Regions from separate parts of the Specibacter sp. NPDC078692 genome, predicted to be linked through region 1. Evidence: riboswitches for the same ligand, from Rfam matches in the RefSeq annotation. Region 1 holds a riboswitch; the other holds the start of a gene.
The links. A riboswitch is a leader RNA that binds a small molecule or an ion and turns the genes downstream of it on or off. The one in region 1 is predicted to bind cyclic di-AMP.
Positions count from the first base shown of each region.

Region 2: another riboswitch for cyclic di-AMP. It lies ahead of AB0O97_RS09940 (NlpC/P60 family protein); the one in region 1 lies ahead of AB0O97_RS17690 (M23 family metallopeptidase).

Region 1 covers NZ_JBFBLV010000035.1:194-7,058, forward strand. Annotated here, with positions in the region: gene AB0O97_RS17690 (M23 family metallopeptidase) at 177-902, opposite strand; cyclic di-AMP (ydaO/yuaA leader) riboswitch at 1,004-1,203, opposite strand; gene AB0O97_RS17695 (hypothetical protein) at 1,545-1,769, opposite strand; gene AB0O97_RS17700 (heavy metal-responsive transcriptional regulator) at 2,134-2,523, opposite strand; gene merA (mercury(II) reductase) at 2,631-4,061, shown strand; gene AB0O97_RS17710 (DEAD/DEAH box helicase family protein) at 4,689-6,865, opposite strand, start outside.
Region 2 covers NZ_JBFBLV010000011.1:71,318-78,182, reverse strand. Annotated here, with positions in the region: gene AB0O97_RS09965 (molybdopterin molybdotransferase MoeA) at 1-1,165, opposite strand, end outside; gene AB0O97_RS09960 (DUF6457 domain-containing protein) at 1,173-1,505, opposite strand; gene AB0O97_RS09955 (NTP transferase domain-containing protein) at 1,509-2,228, opposite strand; gene AB0O97_RS09950 (helix-turn-helix domain-containing protein) at 2,374-3,093, shown strand; gene AB0O97_RS09945 (MDR family MFS transporter) at 3,281-4,945, shown strand; gene AB0O97_RS09940 (NlpC/P60 family protein) at 5,111-5,908, opposite strand; cyclic di-AMP (ydaO/yuaA leader) riboswitch at 5,913-6,114, opposite strand; gene AB0O97_RS09935 (M23 family metallopeptidase) at 6,266-6,865, opposite strand, start outside.

The DNA of each region.
Region 1 (6,865 bases):
CTGTGCCAGGCGTAGTCGACGGGCGCCGATTTCGCAGCGCCTGAACTTCCATGCCTCGAAGTTCCATCACCGGGCAATTGGGCGCCGCGACACCTGAGGAGAACCCCGAACCCATAATGGCCGCCGGGCAGCGTACGCTCAAAGCCACGCGCCCGGCCGCAATCCATGATGAAGTCCTAGATGAACGGTGTAGGGTCCACCGTCTGTCCATCAACTACGACCTCAAAGTGCAGGTGGCATCCCGTGGAATTGCCCGTCGTGCCGACTCCAGCTATCGGGGCGCCGCCATTGACCTCCTGCCCAACACTGACCCCAATGGAGTCCAAATGGTTGTAGGTGGTCTTGATCCCACCACCGTGGTCGATAACGATTCGATTTCCGCCACCATACGGGCTCCACCCAGCTTCCGTCACGGTACCTGAGCCTGACGCAAATACTGAGGTGCCGCACGCGCCAGCAAAGTCGATCCCTGTGTGCAGTTCCCCTCCCGCCCCAGTCAGCGGATTGACCCGATACCCAAATGGTGAGGTGACCGTCAGCTCAGCCAACGGAGGGCGAAGCCCTGAGGACGGCTGCGCGGGCGTTGGCACAGCTGCTGGCGCCTCTTCTGGCGCCAGTGTGGGAATTGGCGCCTCTTGGGCAGCCGCCGGGTGCAGGGCGCTCGGCGGCGTTGCTGCCTGGGCTGGCTTGCTGGACACCAGTGGCTTAGCGAAGGACACCACGACATCCTGATCCGCCGTTATTTTCGGTTGACCCGAGGACATAGACACGTTGGCGGTCACGGCAGGCGAAAGATGATTGGTCTCAGCGTGGGCGGCAGGAAGGGCAGTCAATGCAATGAAACCTGCTGCTGCGACAGCCATCGTCAATGATTTCTTGCCTGTGAAGGGCTCGATAGTCACGTCAGGGGCCGACGCCCAGTGACGTCCTTTGTTCGACGTGTTGATGAGTCTTGATTTGGTCGCGCGACGGCGGCCATGCTGGCGGTGGGCAGGCATAAATGAGGTCCTCTCAACGCCTACGAAGTTAGCTGTCGGATTCGGGCGAGGTAGGCCCGGCCAGTCCAACGCCCCGCCATATAGGCAGTGGTTTGTTGAGCAGGCTTCACCCCAAGGTGCAACAAGGCACCGGTAGTGGTTCCTCCGTCCCCGTCGCAAAAATGAACGATCGCGGACCGCCGACGGGGTTTGGCGAAGCGGCCCACGAAATACCCGTTAGGGGTATATATTTTTTCAATCCTAACGGACAAGAACCAAAAGTTATAATTTCGTTACACATGAAGTTCGGTGCCCAGGCCACGTCACCTTTCACCACTGGCTGACCGCCGGTCCGACCTCCACATACCCGGGATCAATTCACTTGGACCCGCGGAAACCCAATCCTCTCAATTCCTCGTCTCTGGCAGTCTTCCTCAGGTTGGCAGTTCGGCTCAGGAGATGATCCAGCTTCGGGCCGGCCGGGAATGCTAGTCGGCGGCAAATAGCGGCCAGATACAAGGGCAACTAGGCTCCCGCCCAGGACAGAAAGCCCCACAAATTCATATTTCACAGCCCTCCTGACCCCTCGGCCAGCCAGGCCAAATAACGCAGTTCGTTGAAAATATGCTGCCCCTTTAGGGCAACAGCTGAGATGTCATCAACCATGCCGATGCACCTGTAAAAGTCGTACGCGCGGCACTGGCTAGCCTCAAGGGTAAAATTTGCCCAGAGGCCGGCAAGCATACCGACTCGGTCGCCGCGAATCTCCAGCTCACGTAATTCAACGAACATACCTCGACCCAACGTCTATACGGATGGCGACGGCCTGCCCATTGCCGCCCGGATTTCTTCCATTGAGCCAGATCGCCGATTCCCACAGTAAGCCGAACCTCATCAGCGCGTCCTTGCGCGCCGCAATTCAGAATCTGTGAATGTCGGTTCGGTGCGGTGGTTCATTGATGGTTCGGTTTGGCGGTTCTTGTTGCAACCGGGGCCGCAGAGTCGCGACTTGTCAGCCCATCAGAGTCACGGCATGGTCGGACAGGTGTTCGGCCCCGCTGAGGTGCCAGGCCAACGGGCAACCTTGGAGCCAACCAGACCCTCGACCAGACGCACGGGGCCATGGGCACCCGCGACCACCGAGGTGGGATGTTGATCAGAGGTAGCGGCAGACCTGGTCAGCGGAGCAGGAATCCGGCTCCAGTTTGCTCGCCTTTACATGGAGCTGGGAAATAGTTTCCCTGAGGGCCAGAAGCTCGGCGATCTGAGCATCGAGTTCGCCGAGGCGCGCCCCCAGCAGGCCCTGGACGTGTGAGCACGGCGTCTGGCCGCCCTCACGGATCTTCAGAATCTGCCCGATCTGGGCGAGGGTGAGCCCGGCGGCCTGGCCACGGTGGATGAACCCGACCAGCCCCACGGCATCCTCGGCGTAGTCCCGATAGCCGGAGGCCAGGCGTTCGGCCGGGGGAAGCAGCCCCGACTCTTCATAGAACCGCAGTGTCTTGGTCGTGGTCCCGGTCGCTTCCGCAAGTTGTCCGATCCTCATATTCGACGATTCCCTTTCAATGGCGACCACACTTGACATTCCACTGTACTGGAAGGTTCATGATGGTGCCTAGGATCTTTTGAACCACAGGGAAGAAGGCGTCTGGAATGACAAACGAAGAATTCGACTTGGCGATTATTGGTTCCGGCGGCGGCGCTTTTGCGGCCGCAATCCGGGCCACCGGATTGGGCAAGCGCGTCGTGATGGTGGAACGCGGCACCGTAGGCGGGACATGCGTGAACACCGGGTGCGTGCCTTCGAAGGCGCTACTGGCCGCCGCGGAGGCACGCCACCTGGCGTTGGATTCGGCCCGTTTCCCCGGGGTGGCGGCCTCGGCGGGTCCGGTGGACATGCCGGCCCTGATCCAGGGCAAGGCCGCCCTGGTGGAGTCTATGCGGACGGAGAAGTACGTCGACCTGGCTGCGGATTACGGCTGGGCCATGATCGAGGGGGACGCGTCGTTCACCGGGACCCAGGACGCACCGCTGCTCCGGGTCGCCTCCCCAGATGGTGCCGTGCGAATGATCGAGGCCGGGCACTACCTCGTGGCCGCCGGGGCCGCGCCCTGGGTTCCCCCCGTTCCCGGGCTGGCCGAGGCCGGGTACCTGACCTCGACGACGGCGATGGAACTGGCGGAAGTGCCCGAATCATTGCTAGTCCTAGGCGGGGGCTATGTTGCCCTGGAAATGGCGCAGCTTTTCTCCCGGTTGGGCTCCCGGGTGACCATGCTGGTCCGTTCCCGGCTGGCCTCGCAGGAGGAACCGGAGGCAGCCACGGCGCTGGCCGGGGTGTTTGCCGACGAAGGCATCCGAGTGGTCCGGCGGGCCACCGTTGACAGCGTGGCGAGCGATGAGGCAATCGGAGGAATTCTGGTCTCCGCATCCGTGGCTGGCGGAAAGGAAGTATTCCGGGCTGACCGGCTGCTCGTGGCCACGGGGCGCCATCCCGTGACCGAGGGATTGAACCTTGACTCTGTCGGAGTGGAGTCCGGGGTGTATGGGGAGATCGTTGTCGATTCCCGCCTGGCCACTTCAAATCCGCGCATCTGGGCCGCCGGGGACGTGACCGGCCACCGCGAGTTCGTTTACGTCGCGGCGGCCCACGGCGCCCTGGCCGTAGACAACGCGTTCACCGACGCCTTGGCCGAGGTCGACTACCGGCACCTGCCGCGGGTCACCTTCACCAGTCCAGCCCTCGGGTCGGTCGGAATGACGGAGCAGGAAGCCGTCGCTGCCGGGATCCGCTGCGAGTGCCGGGTCCTGCCCTTGGAATACGTGCCGCGAGCCGTGGTCAACCGCGACACCCGCGGCTTCATCAAGGTTGTCGCCGAGCGCGACACCGGACGCATCCTGGGCATCTCCGCGGTGGCCAAGGATGCCGGGGAAATCGCCGCCGCCGGCGTCTACATCCTCGAAGCGGGAATGACCACCGCGCAAGTCGTCGCCGCGTGGAGCCCCTACCTGACGATGGCCGAAGGCCTCAGGATCGCTTGTAAGGCCTTCACCACCGATGTCTCGATGCTGTCCTGCTGCGCCTGAGCCGCAACGCTCGAGTACGTCCAAGACTTCGGCTATTCCCAAGCCCCATTCGTGGTCAGCGACCACCACCACTGGTCAGGATTCAACCCCACCGAGATTGAACGGCTCCGGCTCGCCATTCAATATTCACCCCCAACCGGAGATCCAGTACCGCATGAAAACCACATGCGACACTCCCCTGCGCCACTGCCATACGTCCAACTTTTCCCTACTCACCACCGCAGCCAGATCCCATCGCCAAGCCCGCACCCACAGCAAATTCACCCCCACCCTTCCATGCTGCAGCCGCAACCAAAGAATCCTTACACGCCTGGCATCCAAGGTCCTGGCCGTCGGTTTGCAGCACGACGCCCGTACACGTCATTGAAGCCCATTACTCCCATGAACTGGCATGGAAACTACAACTTGCGGCCAGTGCGGAACTCGCTGGCGCAATTCTCATCGCGCGCCTCGGCAAATCAACCCATTCGTCTCACCGCACCACGGCCAGCCCGCCTCGTCTTCGACCCAGTGCTAATCAGGGACCGATTGACGATTTGTGTGCATCAGCCCGACCAGCAACCTTCAAGGACGAACGAAACGGTCTTCGGCTGCCTCAGCACAACTCAAAGAGGTCGAACCCTGATGTCAGGGCGAACACAGCACTCGAAGACGGACGCCATACTGCTGTGACGTCGACCATGCCGACGATAAGAGTGCGTGTGTTGTCACTGCGTACCCTGGCGGCGATTTTTTTGCGAGCGCCTTTGCCAGTCTTTTTAGAGAGAGGCTCGCTCCCAGGACCAGCCAAATCTCTCTTTCAGCACCATGGTTCTGCACCACCCTGTTAATCCGGTTCCAATACTCCTCACCACTATTCGATGCCGTCCCGGCCCTGTGTCGGGTCGTTGCCCCATGAATCCCGTCCGTCCAAGGATTGGTCCAACTAGTTGTAGACGGGCTCTCCACGTTGCCAATCGCGAGGTACTTCATGTTCTTTACCGCCTGCGAAACCACTTCGTGGAGCGCTGATGCTGACACGTGAGACTTTTTGAACTGGGTTTTTCCCTTGGCATGAACGAAGATGACCTTTGAATCAGAGAAGCCAACAAAGTCAGCGATCTCGGTCCCCATATCAGTGCAAAGGATCGTCGACCCGGCGCCCAGCGCGTTGGGAAGGAGAGCCTGATCGATGATGCCGAAGACTGAGGCAGGGTCCCATTTGCCGTTTATCACGGTGCCCTTTTCGCCTGTCGACGCCTCTAGCCTGCTGTGTCCTGACACGATCGATAACAGGCCGTGACCTGCGTCGCGTTCCGTGGGTTCAAGGGACCAGAAGTTACCGTTCGAGTAGACGACGCCACTCTTGTCGGCAACTTTGAGGCCACGGGACCGTTGCACCTCATCCCAAAACGAAGCCTTTCTTCCGTGTTTGGATCGATAGGGAACCTCGAAGTCAGACTCCAAGTCGAAGCGTTTTTCTATCTCCGACCATGTAACCCGTGTTTTCATCGTCACGCCAGCAATAGTGGCGACGAAAGAACGATCACTCCCAACCGTCCCGCCCCATTTCTCCACCGTCAGTGGTGGTCCGTTGCTATCTATCGGTTCGAAGGAGTCTGGGTCAACGTCGATCATCACGTACGTAGGCTGGGATACGCCGGACGGGGCCGCCGGAGAAGAATATCGCCCTATGACACGCGACGGCGAGTTATTGGCGTCAAGATCCTGGCCGATCTCGGAGAACCAAGCTAGCACGTCGGCCAGCTTGCCCTCAGTCGGTCTTTGGTCCCGAACCCGCGCATTCTTTACCCCTGCGTAGCGGGTAACGTTATCGGGGCCTACCTTAATTGACCCCTTGGCGGTCGAGTAACCGAAGGTGCCTACGCCGACTTCAGGGGCGATGAGGCGAAGATCGTCGGCAGAGATGGAACGACCCCGCACACTCCATGGACCCAAGTCGTTGTTGACGAGAGTGACTGTAGAAATCCGAGCCGAGTCGGGTAAGAGACTAACGAGGGACTGTGCCGGGATAGGGTTTGTACTGTCCTGGACAGACCGGGGTACTGACGAACCAGAGTCAGCCACAAAGAGTCTACTACCGTCCCAGTGAACGAGCGCGTAGCCGAGAGACATCTCTACGAATGCCCCAGCGAGTAGGAGCGGTGAGTTCTCTACGGACAAATAGATCAGGACCCGGGTTGCTCTATCAGGCGCTGTGACGCTCAGGACCTGCTGGTCCTTTTCAATATGGTCAGCAGTGACCTCGTCCATTATCTGGTCGAGGTTGGGCGTCCGAGCGAGGTGGCGCACAGAGGCGTTGAGCCGAAAACGGAGGTGCTTCCACGCATCATCGGCACTCAAATCCACTTGCTCGCGAAACAGCCTATCCCAGTAGATCGATTTGGGCTGGGCGGCTAGGAGGGCTTCAATACCGGCAGGATCTGTGGCAACTTTATGAGGAGCCTCACCATCATCATAGCGTCGGTACCGATCCCAAGCGTCTTCCATCTCGCCGTCAAGGGCAAGCACATGTGCACTCGCATTACCTTGGCCGGAGCCCATTCGAAGTACGCGGCCGATCTGTTGGATTCGCGCCCGATCGTTGCCGAACCCCTCGTAGATCGCGAGAATGTTCAGTTTCGGTTGGTCAAAGCCCTCAGTAAGCTTGTGTTGGTGAACCCAGAATCGAATGTCCTCCGGTCGCTCGGACGGCGGCGGAACGCGCTTTAAGAGTCCTTCGTCCGCGACCTTCGCATCGAACGTCTCGTGGAAACCATACACGATGTGTCCTTGAGCTCGGAGTGCATGAACCATCGCCTCCA
Region 2 (6,865 bases), on a different contig from region 1:
GGGTGGGTCCCTGATATTCCTTGATGGGTGAGCCGCATGGCACCTCGCTCAGCGTCGGCATGGGCAGGCTTCCGAGGCGAGCTAGCAACGGTGCACCCAAGGTCATGAGTCCCACCATGGCGGCCAGCGGGTTGCCGGGCAAGCCCACGATGAACCGTCCGTCGGGCAGCTCGGCCAGCAAGGTGGGGTGGCCTGGGCGCATGGCAATGTGCGGAATGTGAAAGGTGCCACCCATGGATTCGATGGCGGCACGTAGGAAGTCAGCGCTGGAATGTCCTGTTGCGCCGGTGGTAATAACGACGTCGGCCGGGTCGTCTTCGTCGTCGGCCAGGGCGTCCAGCATGGAGGCAAGGTTGTCGGCTGCGCGTTGCAAGCCAACCACCGTCCCACCGAGCATCTCAACCACGGAACCGAGCTGAGGCGAGAAAGCGTCGCGCACAAATCCGGGTTCTGGCAGACCCGAGGGCACCACCTCGTCACCGGTCAGGACAATCTTGACGGCAGGGCGGCCTAACACCGAGAGTTCATCGAGGCCACCGAGTGCCGCGAGTGAAACATGGGCCGGGTTCAGGGTAGCGCCTGCGGCGATCAGCAGTTCCCCTTCCGCAGCCTCCTGCCCGGCGGGGCGGATATGCTGCGCATTCTTCGGCTCACCGGGACGAGCGTCACCTCCGCGTACTAGGATCGGCAGTCCGTCGTCGTCCTTGGCAAGCTCGCCCGCTTCGCTGCGCAGCACAGCTTTAGCACCAGTAGGAATCAGGCCCCCTGTGACAATGGGGACGGCCTGTCCTGGTGCCAGCCGCCGGCCAGGCTCTGCCAGAATCCACGGAGGGCTACCCGCAATGGCCCAGCCGTCCATGGCCGAAGAGGCGTAATGCGGCATAGCAAGACTTGCGAACACGTCTGCGGCAAGTATCCGGCCCACAGCCATGCTCAGCGGAACTGTATGTGCAACCAGCGGTTCTGCCGCATGCCATGCAGCCTCCCGCGCTTCCTGCCAGGTATGTGGCAAAACTTTGCCGGGCACGGCCTCGGGTAGGACAACCTCGGCCTGTGCCCTCGAACCTCCTGCTGAATCAGCGGGCACAGTGCCAGCAGTTGGTTCCCCAGTTGCAGCGGTCGGCTCGGTAGCAGCGGTAGCAGCGGCGGCCGCGTCATCCATCATGCCGGTACTAGTTTCCCTGGGATTTTTCGCCAGCATCCACGGCAGGCGCATCCACGGCAGACGCTTCCACGGCCGGGGCCTGTGCCGCAGCCAGCTTCTTGGCCAGCCCCAGCGCAGCCTTCATGGCCACTGGTTCAGGTGCTTGGCCCGATCCCGCCGCCAAACCTGCCGCCAGCCCCGCCACAAAAGTAGTCAGAGGCGCCGCTGGACGAACGATCGAATGCGCAGCGACACCAGCAACATTCAGGACCGCGTGAATGTCCACGTCGAGGTCGCCAATTTCAAAGGCCTCCAGAAGCTTCTGGGTCCACTCTTGCAACAACTCGTCATGATTTTCCAACAGTCATCCTTCCGCACCGGCTGCTCCCGCAGCGATCCCCTGCGCACGAGCATCCGCCCAAGTGTCAATGTCCGCCGTCAGCTCTGCTGGCACGACGAGTTCCTTCATGTTCACATTAGCAACCAGCGCGAAAACCGAGGCATTCTCCAGACGGTGCGCCGCCCGCGCCGTGTCAGCCGCGGCCCGCAACTCACGCAGCGGATAGACGGCGGCCAAGGGCTGCTTCTTCCCGTCAGCCACCGCCATCACGCCCTGCCCAGGAGAACAGTCACCAGATGCATCCAGCAAAAGTCGCGCCACCGCACCGGCCCACGGCATATCGCACGCCAGAACTAGCACGTGTCCGCGATCGGCTGCCAGAGCCTCAATCCCGGCCGCAATCCCGGCCGCAGGACCGGAATACGGTGGATCTTCCTGGACTGCCATCGCCTGGCCTGCGTGTTCGGCCGTCGCCAGCCAGCCTGCAATCTTTTCTACGGGACCTACGACGGCGATGCCGCCTTGCGCTGTCGCCACACCGTCTGTTTGGGCTGGGGTGGACGCGGAAGTGAGCTGCGTTGCGGTGCTCCGGCCGGCGAGTAAGCCCACGACGGCATCAACGGTGCGTGCCAAGAGTGTTTGGCCTTCCATTATGAGCCCCGCTTTGGGTACGCCACCCAGTCTGCGCGAGAGCCCACCAGCGAGAATCAGTGCTTGCAGAGGTCTCTCTTGATCGCTAGTCATATGGCCATCGTATCGGTCGCGCCAGCGGTGGCACTCACCGGAGAATAATTGTGCACTCACTAAAAATTTGCAGGAACTACAAATAGAATTGAAGCTGTGCTCAACGGAATCACGTGGCACTGTGCACACCTTCACAGGAATCAGCATGAGCGTGAAAACAACGCAGTCGTCGTCCGAGGACGAATCGCTCCCCAACGCTCAACACGCTCAACATGCTCAAAACGCTCAACATGCTCAGGACACCCGGGACACGCTGCGCAATAGAAAGCGGGCCGCCACACGGCTGTCCATTCGCCGCGCGGCCATTGAGCTTGGCCTTCGTCACGGCTATGAGAACGTCACCGTCGAGATGATCTGTACGGCTAGTTCCGTCTCCCAACGAACGTTTTTCAACTATTTCGGCAACAAAGAGGGCGCCTACGTCAGCCCACGGAGGCCGCTGCCGACCGCAAAGCAGCACCGAGGTTTTCTCGAAGGTGGCGGGACCAGTGTTTTTGGTGGGTTGTTCGGGCTGATCTCAACAACCTTTATCGAGGCCGAGACCGATCTGGAACTGTTTCAAGCCAGGCATCGGCTCATCCACCAGACTCCCGGGCTGCTGGAGCGAGAAAAAGCCAAGATCAGCGAGACGGAAGAGATCTTTGTGGGCTACATACTGGAGCGGTTCCGCCATGACGGGCGCAGCACCACAGAAACCCCGGATCTTGAGGACGAGGCACACATCGTTGTCGCCCTCGTCTCAGGTGCCCTCCGTTTTGCCCTGCAAAAATGGGCCGCAGGAAATTTCACTGCCAACCGTGAGTCCTTGATGCAGACCACCGCTGAGCTCATCCAGCGCATCACCGCCAACGAACACTGGCCGTGAGCAGCCACTAACAGTCAGCAGCGCAGTACTCAACCACTGCCGCACCATCTCCTCACCCGGCGAGCCACCGCACAAGCCAGCACTCCTGAGCAACAGCTGAGAAACGCCGTCGAACCTTCAGCCGTACATTCATTAGAGTCATCAACCCGCAGCCGCCCGCACCTCACACGGCCGCTAGGAAAACATCATGACGTCAACTACTAACACCGTGGATCAACTCCCAACGTCCGACCGCCGCAGCATCCTCCTCGTTTTCGCAGGGCTGATCCTGACCATGCTGCTGGCGTCGCTGGACCAGACCATCTTCAGCACCGCGCTTCCCACGATTGTTGGCGAGCTCCATGGCGTCAATCTCATGCTGTGGGTCATCACCATTTACATTCTCGCCTCCACCATCATGCTCCCCATTTACGGGAAGCTGGGTGATCTCCTAGGACGCAAAGGCCTGTTCATCGGCGCGATCTCCGTCTTCATCCTCGGTTCAATCGTGGGTGGTTTTGCGCAGGACATGACGTGGCTGATCATTGGCCGCGGCATTCAGGGGTTGGGAGGTGGCGGTTTGATGTTGCTGTCCCAGGCCATCATTGCCGACGTGGTCCCTGCCCGTGATCGCGGACGGTACATGGGCATCATGGGCGGCGTGTTTGCGGTGTCCTCGGTGGCTGGTCCGCTGCTAGGCGGCTGGTTCACTGACGGTATCGGTTGGCGGTGGGGCCTCTGGATGAACATCCCCTTGGGCCTGCTGGCCATTGTTTCCGCCGTGTTCTTCCTGCGGCTGCCCGCCCATCCCAAGGTTAAGGCCCGTGTTGATGTGGCTGGCATGGCATTGTTGGGTATCGCATCAACGCTCTTGGTTCTAGTGAGCACCTGGGGAGGGACAAAATATGCGTGGGCTTCGGTGCAAATCATCGGCATGGGTGCCGGCACTATTGCTGCCGCTGTGCTGTTTGTCTGGGTAGAGAGCAAAGCCGATCATCCCATCATGTCTTTGCACTTGTTCAAGGACCGCAATTTCAATCTGACGACGGCGGCCGGCCTCATCACCGGGATTGCCATGTTTGGGACGCTGGCCTATATGCCCACATTCCTGCAGATGGTGACCGGCGCCAATGCCACGCAGGCGGGTTTCTTGATGATTCCCATGATGATGGGGTTGCTGGTCACTTCGATAGCTTCGGGACAATTGGTCAGCAGAACCGGACGGTACAAGTGGCTGCCCATCACGGGGATGTTCATTGTGGCCGGCGCCCTGATCCTGCTCTCAACCATGACCGCTAGCCTGCCCGTTTGGATCATCTGCTGCTACCTGGCCATCATGGGCATCGGGCTGGGCACCTCGATGCAGATTCTGGTGCTGATTGTGCAAAACCAGTTCCCGAACTCCCAGGTGGGCATGGCGACTGCGTCCAGCAACTACTTCCGTCAGATTGGCGCGTCGTTGGGATCAGCCGTGGTGGGCAGTCTCTTTGCGCACCGGTTGGCAACGCTGCTCACGGAGCGGATTCCTGCGGGTAGCTCTGGTGCGCAGGGTTCCGGCAGTATTAACTCGCTCACGCCCGCCATTGTTCGGGGGCTTCCGGAACAGTTGCGCCACATTGTGGTTGGGTCCTACAGCGATGCGCTGACACCAATTTTTGTCTACATGGTGCCGTTGCTGCTGTTAGCCGGGCTCTTGTTGCTGTTCGTCAAGGAGATCCCGCTGGCCACAAGCATCAACCGGGGCGGGCCGCTGGAAGGGGTTGAGGCTTCAGAAAGGTCCCAGGTGGACGGTTCCGCAGCCCGGGAAGCCACTAACCTTTTGGATAGCCTGTACGGCGCGACGTCGCCATTGATACGGAAGGTGCAGTCATAGTGGCCCAGCCCGGGGTTGGCGGCTTCGGGGATCCGGGCCGGACGGGGACGATCGGCCGCCACGCCAAGGTGCAACGAGCTAGAACTCAAGCAGGCGAGTAGATGCACCGTTAAATGCCAAAGCCCCGTCAAAAGACAGGGCTTTGGGCACAAAAGCTGGTATTACTTAGTGACCCACAGCAATGAAGACGGGAGCGGAAGCTCCATAAATAGAAACTCCTGCGATCTTAGTGGTTCCCTGGTAACCGCCGTGAACTGCCTGGCCGTTGCCAATGTAAACAGCGATGTGGGCCAGACCCACGCCACCGTCTGCATAGTAGATCAAGTCGCCGGGCTGTGCTTCGCCCTGAGATACTAGACGGCCCTTGTTCAGGTAGTCACCGGGCCAGCCAACCCAGGAAATCCCAGCGGCAGACAGAGCGTTGCGAACCAGCGCGGTGCAGTCCTGGCCAATTCCGAGCTGACCCAAGGCAGCACTGGCAATGATCGCGCCAACGCCACTCGGGGCTACAGACTGGGTTGCAGCCGGCTCAGGCGTTGAGACCGTTACGGCCGGCGCTGCGGCCGGTGCTGCGGCCGGTGCTGCTTCAGCAACCGGAGCTGCAACTGCAACTTCACTGGACTGCGCCTCTACAACTACCGGCTCTTCAATGACAGGAGCCGGGGTGGAGGTGATGGTGGGTGTAGCGAAGGAAATCTTCACCGTGGAAGCTGCCGTGATGGCGGAAGCGAGTTCCGTGTTCAGGTTCAGCGTTGTGGCACCGTCCGAAGCGCGCTCCACTGTGGGAGTTGCGGCGTTTGCGGCGATACCGGAAGTCAGTACAAGCCCTGAAGCTGCTGCGATGACAGCAGCCTGACGACCAACCCCGCCGACATTGAAACTGACGGCTTTCGTGAGGGTGGAGATCGGACTGGTCTTAACAACCTCGGCGCGGTGGCGCCCGAGGGCAGTGTTTGAAGCCAAGAAGGATTCCTCTCCCAAAGCCTGCGAGGTAAGCTGTCGGATTCGGATGGGAGTCACCCGGCCGCTCCACGTTGTCCCACCCAAGGAATTTCTTCCCTGCCAGTGACTGAACGCTTCGCGGCTTCACCCCTAGGGTTTCGCAAAACCGCTGCGAATCCCGATTATTGGTTCCCCCGCCCCTGCCAGACGATTGATACGAACGGACCATGAGTAGTGGCAGAGCTAGGCAATCGACTCATGGGCGCCGACTTGATTCGAAGTTGGCGCGATTACGACGGTACAACAGTTTTTTCTCAATGTCACGTTCAGGTCACGGTCGTGTGACTAAGTCGTAACTATGGAGGCCCTGTGGAGGACTTACAGCCAACCCTTAGGATCGACAACTTCGTCGTCGATGATGACCTCGAAATGCAGATGGGGGCCGGTAGAGGCGCCTGTGGAGCCACTGAGGCCCACAACATCTCCGCGTTCAACCTTCTGGCCAACCTGCACCAGATTGGCGCTCATGTGGTTGTACGAGGTTGAGAGGCCGTTGCCGTGGTCGATAACCACGCGATTGCCACCACCGAAGTCATGCCAGCCCGAGAAGGTAACGGTTCCACCAGCGGCGGAAAGTACTTCTGTGCCGCTTGCGACGGCGTAGTCCTGGCCGGTGTGACGCTCATCGATCTGGCCGGTGATGGGGCTGATGCGGTTACCAAAGGGTGAACTCTCAACCAAGGTCAGCAGGGGTGCCGAGAGGGTCCCTTTGGAAGCCTGGGGCGTCACGTTGGAGGCGTTGACCTTGAGGGTTTCTTTGAGCTGACCATCAGGGTTCAAGGCACTGCCGATTTCCGGAGTGGCGAAGGTGATGGGGATCTGCGCGCCTGCTGTGACCAGTGTTTCCGCGGAAACAGCTGCTGCAGTATCGAGGTGAAGGTCTTCGGAAACCTGCGTGGAAGGAAGCGTGACAGCCAG